Regions from separate parts of the Mixta intestinalis genome, predicted to be linked through region 2. Evidence: predicted binding sites of a transcription regulator. Region 2 holds the regulator's gene; the other holds the start of a gene.
What was found. The regulator LexA, encoded in region 2, represses DNA repair genes until DNA is damaged. The targets are predictions, from matches to a motif close to TNCTGTATGTACATACAGNA.
Positions count from the first base shown of each region.

Region 1: umuD (translesion error-prone DNA polymerase V autoproteolytic subunit) is a predicted target of LexA. The motif match lies at 1,542-1,561, and genes of this name have one in related genera.

Region 1 is NZ_CP028272.1:62,870-70,962, forward strand. Features, by position in the region: gene C7M51_RS22070 (plasmid partitioning/stability family protein) at 1-346, opposite strand, end outside; gene C7M51_RS22075 (plasmid segregation protein ParM) at 352-1,308, opposite strand; gene umuD (translesion error-prone DNA polymerase V autoproteolytic subunit) at 1,594-2,007, shown strand; gene umuC (translesion error-prone DNA polymerase V subunit UmuC) at 2,010-3,278, shown strand; gene C7M51_RS22090 (replication initiation protein) at 3,576-4,430, shown strand; gene C7M51_RS22100 (chromosome segregation protein ParM) at 5,823-6,149, opposite strand; gene C7M51_RS22105 (ribbon-helix-helix domain-containing protein) at 6,392-6,574, shown strand; gene C7M51_RS22110 (ParB/RepB/Spo0J family partition protein) at 7,082-8,044, opposite strand; gene C7M51_RS22115 (AAA family ATPase) at 8,041-8,093, opposite strand, start outside.
Region 2 is NZ_CP028271.1:3,335,653-3,343,745, reverse strand. Features, by position in the region: gene plsB (glycerol-3-phosphate 1-O-acyltransferase PlsB) at 1-416, opposite strand, end outside; gene C7M51_RS15460 (diacylglycerol kinase) at 545-913, shown strand; gene lexA (transcriptional repressor LexA) at 1,019-1,627, shown strand; gene dinF (MATE family efflux transporter DinF) at 1,729-3,051, shown strand; gene C7M51_RS15445 (CsbD family protein) at 3,277-3,489, shown strand; gene zur (zinc uptake transcriptional repressor Zur) at 3,681-4,193, opposite strand; gene C7M51_RS15435 (conjugal transfer protein TraF) at 4,624-5,886, shown strand; gene dusA (tRNA dihydrouridine(20/20a) synthase DusA) at 5,988-6,983, shown strand; gene C7M51_RS15425 (quinone oxidoreductase) at 7,316-8,093, opposite strand, start outside.

The DNA.
Region 1 (8,093 bases), on a different replicon from region 2:
GTCCAAATATATTCAGAGCATTTTTTCTTGTTATATCCCCGGCAGGTTCATCCGGTTCAGTCTTACCGGAACTCTGGCTAATTTCCCTGGACTTTTCTGAAGGTAATACAGCGCGTATCACCTGCAGTATTTCATCAACAGTAGTATTACTGGTCAGTAATTCAGCCAGAATATGTGGCAGGCGTGGATCAATACGTTGTAATGCGAAACCGCTGAGCAAAGCAGCGCGATTCATTCTTCCGCGGTCACCCTGAGCAATTCTGGCAAGACATTCACAAACATACCTGTCTGCCGGATTATTTTCAGGATTCAGGTTAAATAAAATTTTACGGCGAATAGTTGACATTTCAGTTACCCAATGGCGTACATACCGTTTACCAGATCATATTGCGATGTCATTGTTTTATAGAATCTTTCTGACCGTATGCCACAATGTTTTTTGACTGCATCAGCAATGATTTCGGCTCCGCCACCTATTACCATTACGTGTGTATATCCGGCAAATGAGTCTATGGCATTCAGTACACGCTGGACCAGACGCTGTTCTGTTTCAGCAATCGTTTCTTTAACCAAATCAATTCGGCTGGTATCATTAATTCGACTGCGGAGGTAATTATCATCATTTCTGTGGATAATAATATCATCGGCAAGATAACTACTTCCCTGTGTTCTTGCAGCGCGAAGCGCATCCCGTACCGCTGACGTCATCAATGAAACGCCAATAGTGGCATCTCCATATATCCGTGTTATTCCGGACATTTTTCCCCGGACCTGCGAAATATCCAGTGTTGTACCACCTAAATCGATAATGAGCAGGGATTCCAGTGGGTCAAGGTGCCGCAGAACGTCATACCCGGCTGGTATGGATTCCGGCATGACAGAAACGCTGCAAATACGGAATGTCTTCCCACCGTTCAATAATATTTCGCGCATGAGGCTTTTCTTTTTGCGTTCAATATTAGAGTTATCAGGTTGATTATTACGGTCATAAAATTCGGTAAGGGGCAGTGTAACTGTAATATCCACATCTGTCGGTGCCATACCGGTACCAAGCAGAGCATGGTGAATCGCCACCACATTAACATCGCTGTATTGCCACGCAATATTTGTTGTGGTTACCGCATCGGCAGCGATGGGATCAAAAGAATAGTTTTCACCATTAAATGTGTAGTTATAAACAGGTTGACCGCTGAAGGCGACGGACCATTCTCGTTTAAAACTGTTAGGGCTGATATGTTGCTTAACGTCTTCCTCATCTCTCCACATCATCTTGATGTTGGTGGAGCCGTCATCAATAAAAATCTTCAGATTATCCATAAGGTGTTCCTTCCCGGATTTTGTACGTTTATGGGAAAAATTAGAGACAAATGGATGATATATCAAAACAATTTCTCATTCAATACACATATCAGAACCATATGAGGGAAAAATTTGGGAAAACTATGGGAAGAATGAAGACTGAACTCAGACAGACCTGTCTGACCCGCTTGCCGGTTAAACAAACGAAACGGCACTATTTGATATAATTATCGTAGTCATTATACTGTACAAAACAACAGTATAATGTGAGTCGCAGTTATGAACAGACGGATGATGTGTACTTTTATCTCCAGCCCTTCTGTTTTACCTTTACCACTTTTTGCAAGCAGGGTCCCGGCAGGTTTTCCTTCACCTGCACAGGACTATGTTGAGGCGGAGCTGGATTTAAACAGTTACTGCATACGTCATCCAACCAGCACCTATTTCTTACGTGCTGCCGGTGACAGCATGACGGATGCGGGGCTCAGCGATGGTGATTTACTGGTGGTAGACAGGGCTTTAACACCACAGCACAGGGATATTGTTATTGCCGCTTTGAATGGCGAGTTTACTGTCAAGACGTTGCATTTGCGGCCACGTATAGCATTGTTTCCGATGAATCCGGCATACAGTCCCATCTATCCGGAACCAGATACGCTTGAGATTTTTGGTGTGGTCACGCATTTCATCCATTCGACACGTAAATAGCCATGTTTGCACTTGCGGACGTAAACAGCTTCTATGCCTCATGTGAACAGGTGTTTCGTCCCGATCTCCGGGACAAGGCCATTGTGGTGCTCAGTAACAATGACGGCTGCGTAATTGCCCGGAGCGCGCTGGCCAGACGCCTCGGTGTAAAAATGGGCGAACCCTGGTTTCAGCTGCGCGCAAAATCCTTTCCTGAAAAAATTCACTGTTTCTCGAGCAACTATGCGTTATATGCCAGCATGTCGTGCCGGGTGATGCAGATACTGGAGTCGCTCGCACCACGAACCGAAATTTACAGCATTGACGAATGTTTTCTGGACGTCGGTGGCATCAGTAACTGTTTACCCTGTGAAGATTTTGGTCGCCAGGTACGTCATACCGTAAAGAGCCATACAGGCCTGACGGTTGGAGTTGGAATGGGACCAACCAAAACGCTGGCAAAATCCGCCCAGTGGGCGACAAAACGTTGGCCCCAGTTTAATGGCATTCTGGCGCTTGAACCCGGAAACCCGCGCCGGACTGAAAAATTACTCTCCCTGCAGCCGGTGGAAGAGATCTGGGGCTGTGGTCAGCGGATCAGTAAGAAACTGGCCCGGATGGGCATATCAACTGCTCTCGAGCTTTCAGGCGCTGATACCCGGTTTATACGTAAACATTTCGGCGTTGTTCTTGAGCGAACGGTCAGGGAACTGCGGGGAGAATCATGTATCAGTCTGGCTGATGCGCCAGTTCCAAAACAGCAGATCGTTTGCAGTCGTTCATTCGGTACCAGAACGGAGTCATATGAGTCAGTCAGGCAGGCTGTTTGTCGTTTCGCTGAAAGAGCTGCTGAAAAACTGCGCTCTGAAAGGCAGTATTGTCTAAATATTGCCGTTTTTATTAAAACTGCATCATTTGGTGATGATCCGTTCTATGCAAATGTCGCCAGCGAGCGTCTGGTCCTGGCGTCACAGGACACACGCGATATTATTGGCGCTGCGGCCAGGAGCCTCGATCGTATCTGGCGTCCCGGATACCGTTATGCGAAAGCGGGCGTTATGCTGGGCGACTTCATAACTGATCCTGCCGCTCAGTTGCAGTTGTTTGATGACTATCAGCCGCAGGCAAACAGTGCACAGCTGATGTCGGTTATCGATGCAATCAATCTGAACGGACGTGGTTCGGTATGGTTTGCAGGACAGGGTATTTCTCCTGAGTGGCAGATGAAACGCCAGCTGCTTTCTCCAGGTTACACAACCCGGTGGGACGAGTTACCTGTAGCACGTCTGTGAAGAGAGAACGGCGGGAGGTCTCAGAACTTGTTCTGAGGCCGGTGCCGCCGTTGACCAACCGAGCGAAGCGAGGGCGGTAGTCATTTGCAGAGTCCGGTTTGTCCACTTATCCCCCTTCCATTTTTTAATACCTTTTTACTTTCTTTTTAGCTTTTTATCCTTTTAAGCCTGTGCCAGCCCGCATGTGGCGTGCTTTTCAGCCGGGTCATTATGGGAAACAGGTTCATTCAATGTGGGAAAATAATCAACTCATTGTGGGAATCCGATCACTTCTTATGGGTAATACGTCAAGTTGATATGGGAAAGACATCAACTTCGTGGGCAGTTTATCCACCTGTGGATAAACCCGACTTTCCGTTGATTTTTACAGTCAGTCTGCCATTATGGGCGAATATTTTTCTGCCCACAGGTACCGGAACGGAAATGAAGGGAATTCCATCAACTGTTTTACGCACGTATAAGAAAAAAGCGAACATTAAACAGTCGAACGAATTAACTGAGGCTGCGTATTACCTGCCCCTTCAGGCAAAACGTGTACTCTGGCTGTGCCTGCTGCAGGCCTATTTTCGTGACAATGTTGAAGATATGGACGATGACGTCCTGCCACTGTTTAATGTCAGCGTCTCGGACTACGTAAAATATTTCAACGTTGCTACTGCGGTAGCCAGCAGGGATGTCCGGGCTGGCGTCAAAGCACTTGGTCAGTCGGTAGTGGTTTTTTATCCGCGTGAAGGGGAATTTGAGCAGATTGAGCGACCGTGGCTTTCGGAGGCGGGTCTGAAAAAGGGGCGCGGGGTCTGGCAGATCGAATTCAACTATAAGGTGATGCCTTTCCTTGTCGGACTTTCATCTCAGTTCACTACCTATTCTCTGTACGATTGTGGCCAGCTTAACAGTGTGCGGGTTATACGTTTATACGAAAGCCTGTGCCAGTTTCGCAGCACCGGCACATGGATTACCTCTCATGACTGGCTCTGTGAACGCTTTGTTCTGCCAGCGTCACAGCGTCATAACAAGGCTGAAATGAAGCGCACATTTCTGGAGCCCGCCATCAAGAAGATCAACGAAAAAACACCTCTTAAGGTAAGTTACCGGATTGAGGAAGACGGGAGAATTCTTTTTTCTGTCATGGACAAGCCTCTTGGAAAATAACAGCCCTGTGCACAGTGCTCCATTAAGTTGACCTTTTTCCCATATTAGAACATCAACCTGACCTGATATGGCGCTTCCCTGGCTCTGCAGTTTGCCCGAACTTGACCTGTTTCCCACACAGCCGGTTTCAGACTTGACCTGTTTCCCACATGGTTGGACAGAAATATCATCACGCAGCCGAACAAAAAGCCCGGCCACCTGACCAACAGCCGGGGCCGCGCTTCTGTGGAAGGTACTTATACCGGCCTCGACATGATGTTGATGTGTTTCCCATACCCGGGTTAACTGAATCCAGCCTGAAAAGTTGATGTGTTTCCCATACCCGTGAGAATTGTGTTCAACTCGTAAAGTTGACGTATTTCCCACATCTGACAGACATGTGCCCGCTCCTGATGTTGATGTGTTTCCCACATCTGGCAGGCATGTGTCCCGGTGCTGATGTTGATGTGTTTCCCACATCGGCCAGGCATGTGTCCCGCTCCTGATGTTGATGTCTTTCCCACATCTGTATGGGATATGTCGAGCGACGGGGGATTGATGTATTTTCAGTAAATTTAAAATTCGTACCGAATTGGTTTAACACACTAATAATCACGGTTTTTTTAAAAAATACATGGATTACTAAAATTCGGTACTGCTATCTTTCAAATTCTTTTTATATAGCTTTCTAAGCTATATAAAATCGTATGTATTATGTTGCCTTAAAGTAATTTGGCTCTTGTGATGTATCATATTAAATCAATGTAAGCCAATGATTTTAAAAGATTTTCAAAAAAATCACATCTTTATGCTGACCATGATTTATCCTTACCATTTGGATTATTAAATTTACAGGCATAACAGGATATGCAGCTTTTGTCATATTGTATTATTGAAAGCCATCACCTACGATATATATGCTGGACATACGTACTTTTTCCTTTATTTGAAAATGTTCTGCACCGTATCGTCCGGCAATATTATATGACTAACTGCCATGACCGGTGTCCTTAGTGGAATGGTGAATTAGCGGAGCTCATTCAGCCAGGGCTTTAGTCCTGCACAAAACGCAGTGAATTCTTCTTCCGTCATCTCCCTGTAAAGTGACGATCGAGTGCCCCTTACATTAATCTTTGTTGAAGCAGGGTTTCTCATCCACATATCTGCACGGCTTTTAGAAACACTCACGCCTCCCAACTCAACGATCTCTGCGATATCCCGCCTGGTTAAGTTCATAGCGCTCGCTAAAAGTTTTAAATGCTCATTAAAACTGATCATTGGTAATGTTTATCGGTGTGGTTAGTTATTGTTACCATGCCCTCTTCCTGACAGCTGACGCGTCCGGCCCGTGCCGGACTTGTCCAATCCGGAATAAGCCATCAGGCAAGCTGATGCCTCCTTCCGGATTCAGGCTCACCCCTCTTCCTGAATCGTGCTCATCCGTTCCTTATATATTTTTCCTGCAGTTATCAGGCCCAAAGGTGTCAGGCTGAACGCGAGATGGAGCGACTTTTGATTGCGGAACTTACAGAGTAATCCGTGCTTAACCAGCGTATGGCATGAACGACGAAAATTTGTATCGGCCACTACCTGCTGGCGATTTTTGTTGAGGATATCCAGAAGCCATATCGCAGGCACTGGACCCGCCTGATGTTCACTGAATCCGTATAAAACAAATAATATGTCCTTCTGAATACCAGACAGGCGCATTACGGACTTAAGAGTATCTGAATCTTCCATGAACCACCCTATTTTACGATTATAACCAGAACTTATCTTAAATGATGTGACACATCAACAGGGATGAATTTGAGGATGATTTGACAGGCAAAGAAGCCGCTCTTGATGGCGGCTTTAATTTCCCTGGTTTGGACGAATAACCAAGCATCATATAATCATTATATAGTGCCTATGTGCAACCACTTTATTCTATTTTTGTGCGCCATACACTAACGGTTTGACAGTAACAGGACAGGCAACCTATGGCTGAGCCATATCTGAAAAATCGTAAACGTTTTACTTCATCACTGGATAATAGACTTGTACCTCTGTTCGATGAGTTGTCGCGTAAAAGCCGCATTCCCAAGAGCCGTTTGTTAGACGAGGCAATCGAAGATCTACTTAAAAAGCATGCTCTGACCATACCTTCAGATGAGCAGAATTGATTGCTGAGAATAAAGCTGATGAGGCTGATAACAGCGTCAGTCCTGTTCACTTAAGCATGAAAAGTTTCAGCTCAGAAATATATAAACGCATCAGGTGCTGCGCGACGTCTTCAGGAACAGCGGACAACCCCGCATTGAATAACGTGTGATTTGTAGATATTCAGATACCTTTCAGCCTGCATTTGCTAGCCTTCAAACAGCACGGTTATGCAGATTAAGGCAAAGGATAAAACTGAGTAAAGGGCTGTGGTAATCAGACGTAAGCAATTTCACGTTCCGTCATAAGCGGTAAAAATTACTTTCCTGTGGAGCCGTATTAAAACACGGCTGCAGGACAACCGGTAACCAGGCGTAAAAGCGCTGATGAGGTACGTTAATCGTGGTAATTTCAGTATGAAAGAAAAGAAAAATAACCGCCTTATTCAATGAATTACATGTGAAATTGGCCTGGTAATTTTTAAGTGAAAAGGATGTCCAATGGCATCCTTTTATGTTTCCGGCACAGCTTCAGAGGGACGTCTTTTCGACTATTTTTTTGATCGCTTCATCGATTTCAGCCTGTATCTCAGCAGGCAAACGGGAAAACTCATAAATGACGAGCCGTTTCTGGGAATTCGTTTTCTTACGGGCAAACTGGTTATGGCCAGAGAAAGCGCCCAGCTTTTCAGTTTCCACTGTTTTAGCAGGCGGAGCTTTGAGTCCCTTACACTCTGTCCGGAATATAGCCAAAATTTTAGCCTTATCGACTTGCATATGTTCAGGCAGTTCGCTGAGTCGCTGGCGAACTTTGGTCATCAGATCGACCACCGGCACCTGCTTTTTCTTTGAGTCCTCTGACAGTTGAAGCAGAAACTGATAGTCTGCCAGGGAAATATCGTTGATTACCGGGAAAACGGCAATCATTTCATCAGGAACCGAGGCAGCCTGAAACGCACGGGTTACTTTGGCCGGAGAAATATTTTCTGCCTGCGCGATTTCCTCTTTTGTCATGCCGTTACCGTACATCACTTCGAAGCGTTTTCCGAGCTCACGCAGACTGTGTTCCCGGGCCGTCTGAATGTCCTTGGCCAGCTGACGTGCGTCGGCCAGATCTATGTCATCTTTCGTAACGAGAACTTCAAATTTAACCTGATTAAAAATGCAGGCAGCCCGACGACGGGTTCCATCGAGTATTTCGATTCGGCCATTTATCTCACGGCCAATAGCCGGGAAAAACTGCTGAAGTTTGATTGTACGACTGATGTCGCTGACAGATTCAGGCGTCAACATAGTCTGATCACGCCCGTTCACTGTGGGATCAACGTAGGTCTGGCGCTCAATATCACCGCTTAAGATCACGGTACTGACAAATTTCGCCTGCCTGCCTGATTTCAGCGTAAACGTTTTGTAGCTTCCGTCGCTTTCAAGCATGCGCGCAAATTCAGAACTGCTGTTTCCCAGCGTTCGGCCACGGGCTAAAACCTTTTTCATTCTGCCGTTCCCCTGATGAATTCAATACGATCGAAAACGGCTTTAGTGA
Region 2 (8,093 bases):
CCCTGTACCTCGCGTCCCGGCGCACGGCCAAACATCACCGAAACCGGCACCATCTGTACGTCTAAATCGGGATTATTACGGTGCAGATCGAGATAATCGTGAAACAGCTTCACCGATTCCTGATTCGGCACGAAATAGGGGAATACGCGCGGGCCGTCATGAATAAAAACATAACGCGGCAGCAGCGTACCATCGATCTCCAGCGGCTCAAGCGGATCGGGCAGATCATGCAGGCGGCACTGGGTGCGCAGCGCCAGCAAATCGGCCTTTGAATCGTAAGGCAGCACATACATAATGGGGCGTGATGTATCCAGACCCAGTTCGGTGACCGGATCGCCCGGTATCGCCTTACTTTTAACTAAAAATGTAAGTGGTAAATTCAGTAACTTATAATAAAGTTTACGCCAACCTGACATAGACAACATGAAGCCTCTTGTTAGCAAAGCGCGGCAAGCATACCAGAAAGCGCATTGAAGATCTGTGGTGTTGCATTTAGTGCTCCACCCTGACATTGACGTTAAACATGGCAAAGGGTTCCCTGAAGATGGCAAATAACGTAACGGGCCTGGTACGCATCATCAAAGCGGCGGGCTATTCCTGGAAAGGCTTGCGCGCGGCATGGCAACATGAGGCGGCGTTCCGTCAGGAAGCGGTGCTGGCGCTGGTGGCCATTATTATTGCCTGTTGGCTGGATATCGATGCCATGACGCGAGTCATGCTGATCGGTTCGGTGGTGCTTATCATCATTGTTGAAATCCTTAACAGCGCTATCGAAGCGGTCGTTGACCGTATCGGCAACGAATTCCATCCGCTGGCTGGACGGGCGAAGGATATGGGATCCGCCGCCGTTCTGATCAGCATCATACTGGCGCTTTTTGTCTGGGTAACCTTGCTCTGGTCATATTTGCGATAGCGCTTCCGTAATAGACAAAGTGTCGTTTTTTACGCGGCAATTGGTTTCCATTCCGCCAATACCTGTATATACTCACAGCGACTGTATAAACAACCAGGGGGCGGGATGAAAACCTTAACGGCTCGGCAGCAGCAGGTTTATGACCTGATTCGCGATCACATTAACCAGACGGGGATGCCGCCTACACGTGCGGAAATTGCCTCTCAGCTGGGCTTCCGCTCCCCTAACGCTGCTGAAGAACACCTGAAAGCGCTGGCGCGTAAAGGCGTAATTGAGATGGTCTCCGGTGCGTCGCGTGGTATTCGCCTCATGGCGGAAGAAGAAAACGGCCTGCCGCTGATCGGTCGTGTCGCCGCCGGTGAGCCGCTGCTGGCGCAGGAACACATTGAAAGCCGCTTTCAGGTCGATCCTAATCTGTTTAAGCCCCATGCAGATTTTCTGCTGCGCGTAAGCGGCATGTCGATGAAAGATATCGGTATCGTTGATGGTGACCTGCTGGCGGTTCATAAAACGCAGGATGTGCGTAACGGGCAGGTAGTGGTAGCGCGTATTGATGATGAAGTCACGGTAAAACGCCTGAAAAAACAGGGCAACACAGTACAGCTACTGCCAGAAAACAGCGATTTCCAACCGATCGTGGTCGATTTGCAACAGCAGACGCTGACGATTGAAGGACTCGCCGTTGGCGTTATTCGTAACGGCGACTGGCTCTGATGCTGCGGTGGCGGCTGTGGTCGCCACCCCGTTTCGCTTCCTCTCTTTTTCTCCGGCGATAACCGCTGTGGCCTGTCGCCATATTGTTATCACGGATGGTCATGCAACTCTTTTCAGCAACTGATAAACAACTTTGGCGGCTGGCGCTGCCGATGATCCTCTCCAACATTACCGTTCCGCTACTGGGCCTGGTTGATACCGCCGTTATTGGGCATCTGGACAGCCCGGTTTATCTGGGTGGCGTAGCCGTTGGCGCTACGGCGACCAGCTTTCTGTTTATGCTGCTGCTGTTTCTACGTATGAGCACTACCGGTCTGACGGCGCAGGCTTTTGGTGCCGACGATAAAGCCGGGATGGCGCGCGCGCTGGTGCAACCATTGCTGATGGCGCTGGTGGCTGGCGGATTATTTATCTTGTTGCGTTACCCGCTCAGTAGTCTGGCGGCACAGGTAGTCGGCGGTAGCCCGGAAGTGCTTGAACAGGCACAGCGTTTTATTCAGGTGCGCTGGCTCAGTGCGCCTGCCACGTTAGCAAACCTGGTGATTCTCGGCTGGCTGCTGGGCGTGCAGTATGCGCGTGCACCGGTGATTTTACTGGTGACAGGCAACCTGGTGAATATTCTGCTCGATCTGTGGTTTGTCATTGGTCTCCGCTGGGGCGTTGCGGGCGCTGCATCGGCAACGGCGATTGCTGAATACGTTACGCTGGCGGTAGGGCTGGGGATGGTATGGCACGTAATGCGTCTGCGGCAGATCTCTTTCACGCTGTTGAAAAGGGCAGTACGGGGCGATATGCGTCGTCTTCTGCGGCTGAATCGCGACATTATGGTGCGTTCGCTGCTGTTACAAGTCTGCTTTGCGTCGGTCACGGTATTGGGCGCGCGCATGGGCAGTGATATTGTGGCAGTTAATGCTGTGTTGTTGATGTTCCTGACCTTTACCGCCTATGCACTGGACGGCTTTGCCTATGCGGTCGAAGCGGTATCAGGCGAAGCCTTTGGTGCGCGCGATGCGGATAAACTTCACCGTGTTTGGCGTGCCGCCTGCCGTCAGGCGGGTACGGTGGCGCTGCTGTTTGCCTGTGCATGGGGATTCTGGGGGCAGAATATCGTTGCGTTATTAACCTCTCTGTCTGCTTTGCAAACGCTGGCGGATCGCTATCTGTTTTGGCAAATGATTTTGCCGCTGGCGGGTGTCTGGTGTTATCTGCTGGATGGTATGTTTATTGGCGCAACGCGTGGACGCGAAATGCGTAACAGTATGGCCGTGGCCGCGCTGGGTTTCGGCTTAACGCTGTTGACGCTGCCTCATCTTGGTAATCATGGCCTGTGGCTGGCGGTTACGGTTTTTCTGCTGTTACGTGGTTTAACGCTGGGCTGGATATGGCGACGTTATCAACGACGCGGCGACTGGTTCACGATTTGACATACTTCTTTACGGCTGCGCTTATTACCTGAATCCGCTGGTTTTTTGGCGGATTCAACGGGTTTATTGCCTGTTTTTCAGTTCATACTTCTGTGTTTTCGGGCGGATCTGCCGCTTCCTGCTATAGTTAAATAGTGACAAACAAGGAATCAGCGTTTTGTTTCACAGAATGAAACGATGCTGAGATTCATCGAGCTGCTAACACCTAAGGTAGAGGAAACAACTATGAACAGAGACGAAGCCGGCGGTAACTGGAAACAGTTTAAAGGTAAGATGAAAGAGAAATGGGGCAAGCTGACCGATGATGATATGACCGTTATTGAAGGTAAACGCGATCAGCTGGTTGGTAAGATTCAGGAACGCTACGGCTATGCAAAAGACGAAGCGGAAAAAGAAGTAAACGACTGGGAAACCCAAAACCGCGATTATCGCTGGTAAAGATTTAGCCTTTCAGGACGATGCTCCTACCCTGGCACACGGAGTGTGCCGCATTTTCTTTCTGTAAACCCGCGTTTTACTGCTGACTGGTTTTTCATCGTTGAAAAAACAATGCGCCTTTTTTATTGATTAACGCATCTCACTCTAACAGGTTGTTTACTCCAGCTTTATCTGGATCTTTTAGCTATTGTTCAGCGCCCGCGTTTTTTGCTGACCTGGCTGTGATCGTGCGTACAGGTTTCGGGGTGTTCACAGCTCTCTACATCCCTACAGTTCGCACACAGACCATGCGCTTCAATCACGCTGTTACTTAGCGCAAAGCCGCTCTGCTGCGCCAGTAGTTCGAGGATCGATTCTACGCCATGCGCTTGCTGTTCACTGACTGCGCCGCAACGATCGCAAATTAACATTGCCGATGTATGCGGTGGCTGCTCGAAATGATGGCAAACCACATAGCTATTGTTGGATTCCACGCGATGAATAAAACCCTGCTCCAGCAAAAAATCGAGCGCACGATAGACGGTGGGCGGTTTTGCCTGCGGCTCAGATACACGTAGCAGATCGAGCAGATCGTAAGCGCTGATAGCGCCGTTTCTCTCGCTCATTAAACGCAGCACCTCCAGACGCTGCGGCGTCAGGCGCACATTACGCTGCTGACAGATTTTTTCAGCCTGCGACAGAATCTGCTGTGAAGGTGATAGCATAATTATTCTCCAACGATTGAGATGTTATCTTATCACGTTGCACAAAAAACGCCGACTCCTTCCTTAACTTCCCTGAAAAAGCCCGATTCGGACGCTTTACTTGCCGTTCTGCTCTGATTATTGCCAGGCACAAAAAACGACTGCTTGAGCAAAATGAAATGACATGCTTTAGCGCCATCCCTAATGAGCGCTTATTGCTTGCTGGCATATCTTACTTCAGTCAATGTTTAATGTTTCTTAATCAGTGAGAGCCAAATAAAAGCTACAGTGATAAGAACTTTTAAGTTAATAATTGATTATAAAACAGGCAATGGATTAATAAGCTGGGGAAAAAGCCTTGAGTTCAGGGCAATAAATTGGGAAGTTATTGGTCATAATTCGGTCAGAGGTTTCCTGCTTACTTTTAGCTTATTTTGGGTGGCGTCTAATAATGGCAATGAAAACTGTTAAATATTTTAAGATTTCTTCTGTAACTGCATTAACCGCAATTATGTTAACCCCCTTTTCTTTGCAGGCGGCCAGCGGTTATTTTGATGCGCGTAACGATGCTATGGGCGGAACCGGCGTTGCATCATCGAATTTTGCTACTGCGCCACTGGCTAACCCGGCGCTGTTAACCAAAGGTCAGGCTGAAGGGGCTATTAGCCTGATCCTGCCTTCCGTGGGCGGGCAGATCAGCGATAAAGATAAAATGATTGATAAGATCGACGATGTGAACAGCACGGTGGATTACTATCGCAATGTGTACAAAAGTTTTGATGCGAGCAACCTGGGCGCTCTGCTTGATAGCTATGCCCGAATTCGCTCAGCCTCAGGTGGTTTAGCCAATCAGCTACGCGATTTGCGCGGTAATCGGGCCGATGGCTCTGCTGGTGCGGCTATTGTGGTGGCGGTGCCCAATGAAACCTTACCCTTTGCCTTTGTCACTAAAGCCTACGGTACGGCGCATCTACAAACTGACGTGGCGCAAAGTGATATCGACTATCTGGACGCGGTAGCTGAGGGTAAGCGGATACCTGCGCCGGGCGATCAGTATCTGTTGCGTTCCAGCGCCACGGGTGTTGCAGCCGTTGTGGCAGATTACGGGATTGCGGTTGCCCACAAGTTTAATGTTGGCGGGCAGGCGGTTTCGGTTGGTATTACGCCGAAGCTACAGCAGACATACCTCTACAACTATCGTGCGCTGGTTTACAACTTCAATAAAAACAAGGTGACCAACAGCGAGTACCGCACCAACGATACCGGATTTAACCTCGATGCAGGGCTATCCACCGACGTTGGCGATAGCTGGACTTTGGGCCTGAGCGCGCAAAACCTGATTTCACGTAATATCGAGACCAAAAAAGTAGAAGGCTATCGTGATACTTATCAGATCCGCCCGCTGGTCACCGCCGGTGCCGCCTGGCATAGCGAAACGCTGACCGCCAGCCTGGATGTTGACGCCACGGCGACAAAGCGCTTTAAATCTCAGAATGACAGCCAGTATGCAGGCGTGGGCGTAGAATATCGCGTGTTGAACTGGCTACAGCTGCGTGGTGGCTATCGTGCCGATATGAAATCTAACGATACCGATGTGGTTAGTGCCGGTATTGGTATTGCGCCTTTCAACAACCGCGTTCATCTTGATCTTGCCGGTTCGGTGGGGGAAGACAACACCTGGGGTGCGATGGCGCAGCTGGGCTTCTCTTTCTGATCGTGCGGCTGCGCCAGAAGCGGCGCAGCCGCTACAGCCTTGTGGTGAAGCTGTGGTATCATTGCGCATAATTTCCACGAACGATTCGGGCTTCTCGCTTTATGTCCCAGCAATTCCCTTCCCAACGTTTTTCCATCGCGCCGATGCTCGACTGGACCGATCGCCACTGCCGCTATTTTCATCGTCAGCTGACGCGAAACACGCTGCTTTACACCGAGATGGTCACTACCGGTGCCATTATTCATGGCAAAGGCGATTATCTGGCGTATAGCGAAGAAGAACATCCGGTAGCGTTACAGCTGGGCGGCAGCGATCCGGCGGCGCTGGCGCAATGCGCGCAGCTGGCGCAGGCGCGCGGCTATGATGAAATTAACCTGAACGTAGGCTGTCCTTCCGATCGCGTACAGAATGGTCGCTTCGGTGCCTGTCTGATGGGCGAAGCCGTGCTGGTCGCTGACTGCGTTAAGGCGATGCGTGACGTGGTATCTATTCCGGTCACGGTAAAAACCCGCATCGGCATTGATGATAGAGATAGCTACGAATTCCTGTGTGATTTTATCGGCACCGTAGCGCAGCAGGGCGGTTGCGACACCTTTATTATTCATGCCCGTAAGGCCTGGCTGTCCGGCCTCAGCCCGAAAGAAAACCGCGAGATCCCACCGCTGGATTACCCACGCGTATATCAGCTCAAGCGTGACTTTCCACACTTGACGCTGGCGTTAAACGGTGGCGTCAAATCGCTGGAAGAGGCACAGACCCATTTACAGTATGTTGATGGCGTCATGATGGGGCGTGAAGCCTATCAGAATCCTGGTCTGCTGGGTCAGGTGGACCGCGTGCTGTTCGGCAGCGAGGCACCGGACGCCGATCCTGTTGCCGTAGTGCGCGCTATGTATCCTTATATTGAGTGTGAACTGACGCAGGGTACTTACCTGGGGCACATCACTCGTCATATGCTGGGTCTGTTTCAGGGCATTCCGGGTGCGCGGCAGTGGCGTCGCTATCTGAGCGAGAATGCGCATAAGCCAGGCGCAGATATCGAAGTGGTAGAAAAAGCGTTGTCGCTGGTTGCGGATAAGATAATCGCCAGCGCCTGATTTGTGATGATTATGTTAAAAATGCGCCTGTGTCCTGCCATTTTTCTATGTCGTACGGTCAGAGAGAAAACGGTGAAAGGATTAATGACTGTTAGTTATCAATAACTTGAATTTTGTTTAATTCGTGAGATGCGCGCTGGATCACAGAGTCACGTTTTTCTCTGGCAATTTCGTTATTAAACATATTTTTTACTTATGATTTCTGCGAGACTACTCAGGTCGAATTAAAAGTCATTCATCATCGCTGTACCCTACAACCACAGCGCGAATGCAAAAAAACAAAAAAGGGGCTTCCTGCGGGAGGCCCCATTACTTTTCTGGCACTGTGTAAGTCAGGGAATAAGCAGGCTGGAGCCCTGAGTTGCACGGCTTTCCAGCGTCGAGTGTGCCCGCTGAGCTTCCCGTAGCGGAAAACGCTGATTTTCCGGCACGTCCACCTTAATCGCTCCGCTGGCAATCATTGAGAAAAGGTCATTGCTGGCCCGCTGTAGCTCATCGCGCATGGTGATATAGCCGTTCAGCGATGGGCGCGTCAGATAAAGCGATCCTTTCTGGTTCAGGATAGCCAGGTTAACGCCGGTAACCGGGCCGGATGAATTGCCGAAGCTCACCATCAGGCCGCGGCGCTGTAAGCAATCCAGCGAGGCCAGCCAGGTTTCTTTACCCACCGAATCGTAAACCACCCGTACTTTGTTACCGTTGGTCAGATCGCTAACGCGCTGAACGATATCCTCCTCGCGGTAATTGATGGTGGCCCAGGCACCGTGATCTTTCGCCAGCTGTGCTTTTTCTGCCGAGCCGACGGTGCCGATCAGGTGTGCGCCCAGCGCTTTCGCCCACTGACAGGCAATCAGTCCGACACCGCCTGCCGCCGCATGAAACAGGAAGATCTCATCCGGCTGCACTTCATAAGTCTGGCGTAGCAGATAATGGACGGTTAGCCCTTTTAAAAACGAGGCTGCTGCCTGCTCAAATGAGATGGCGTCCGGCAGCAGCGCCACCTTATCCTGATGCACATTATGTATTTCGCTGTAGGCTCCCAGCGGCGACTGGGCGTAAACCACGCGATCGCCTGGCTTAATGGCGGTTACGTTGCTGCCGACGCGGGAC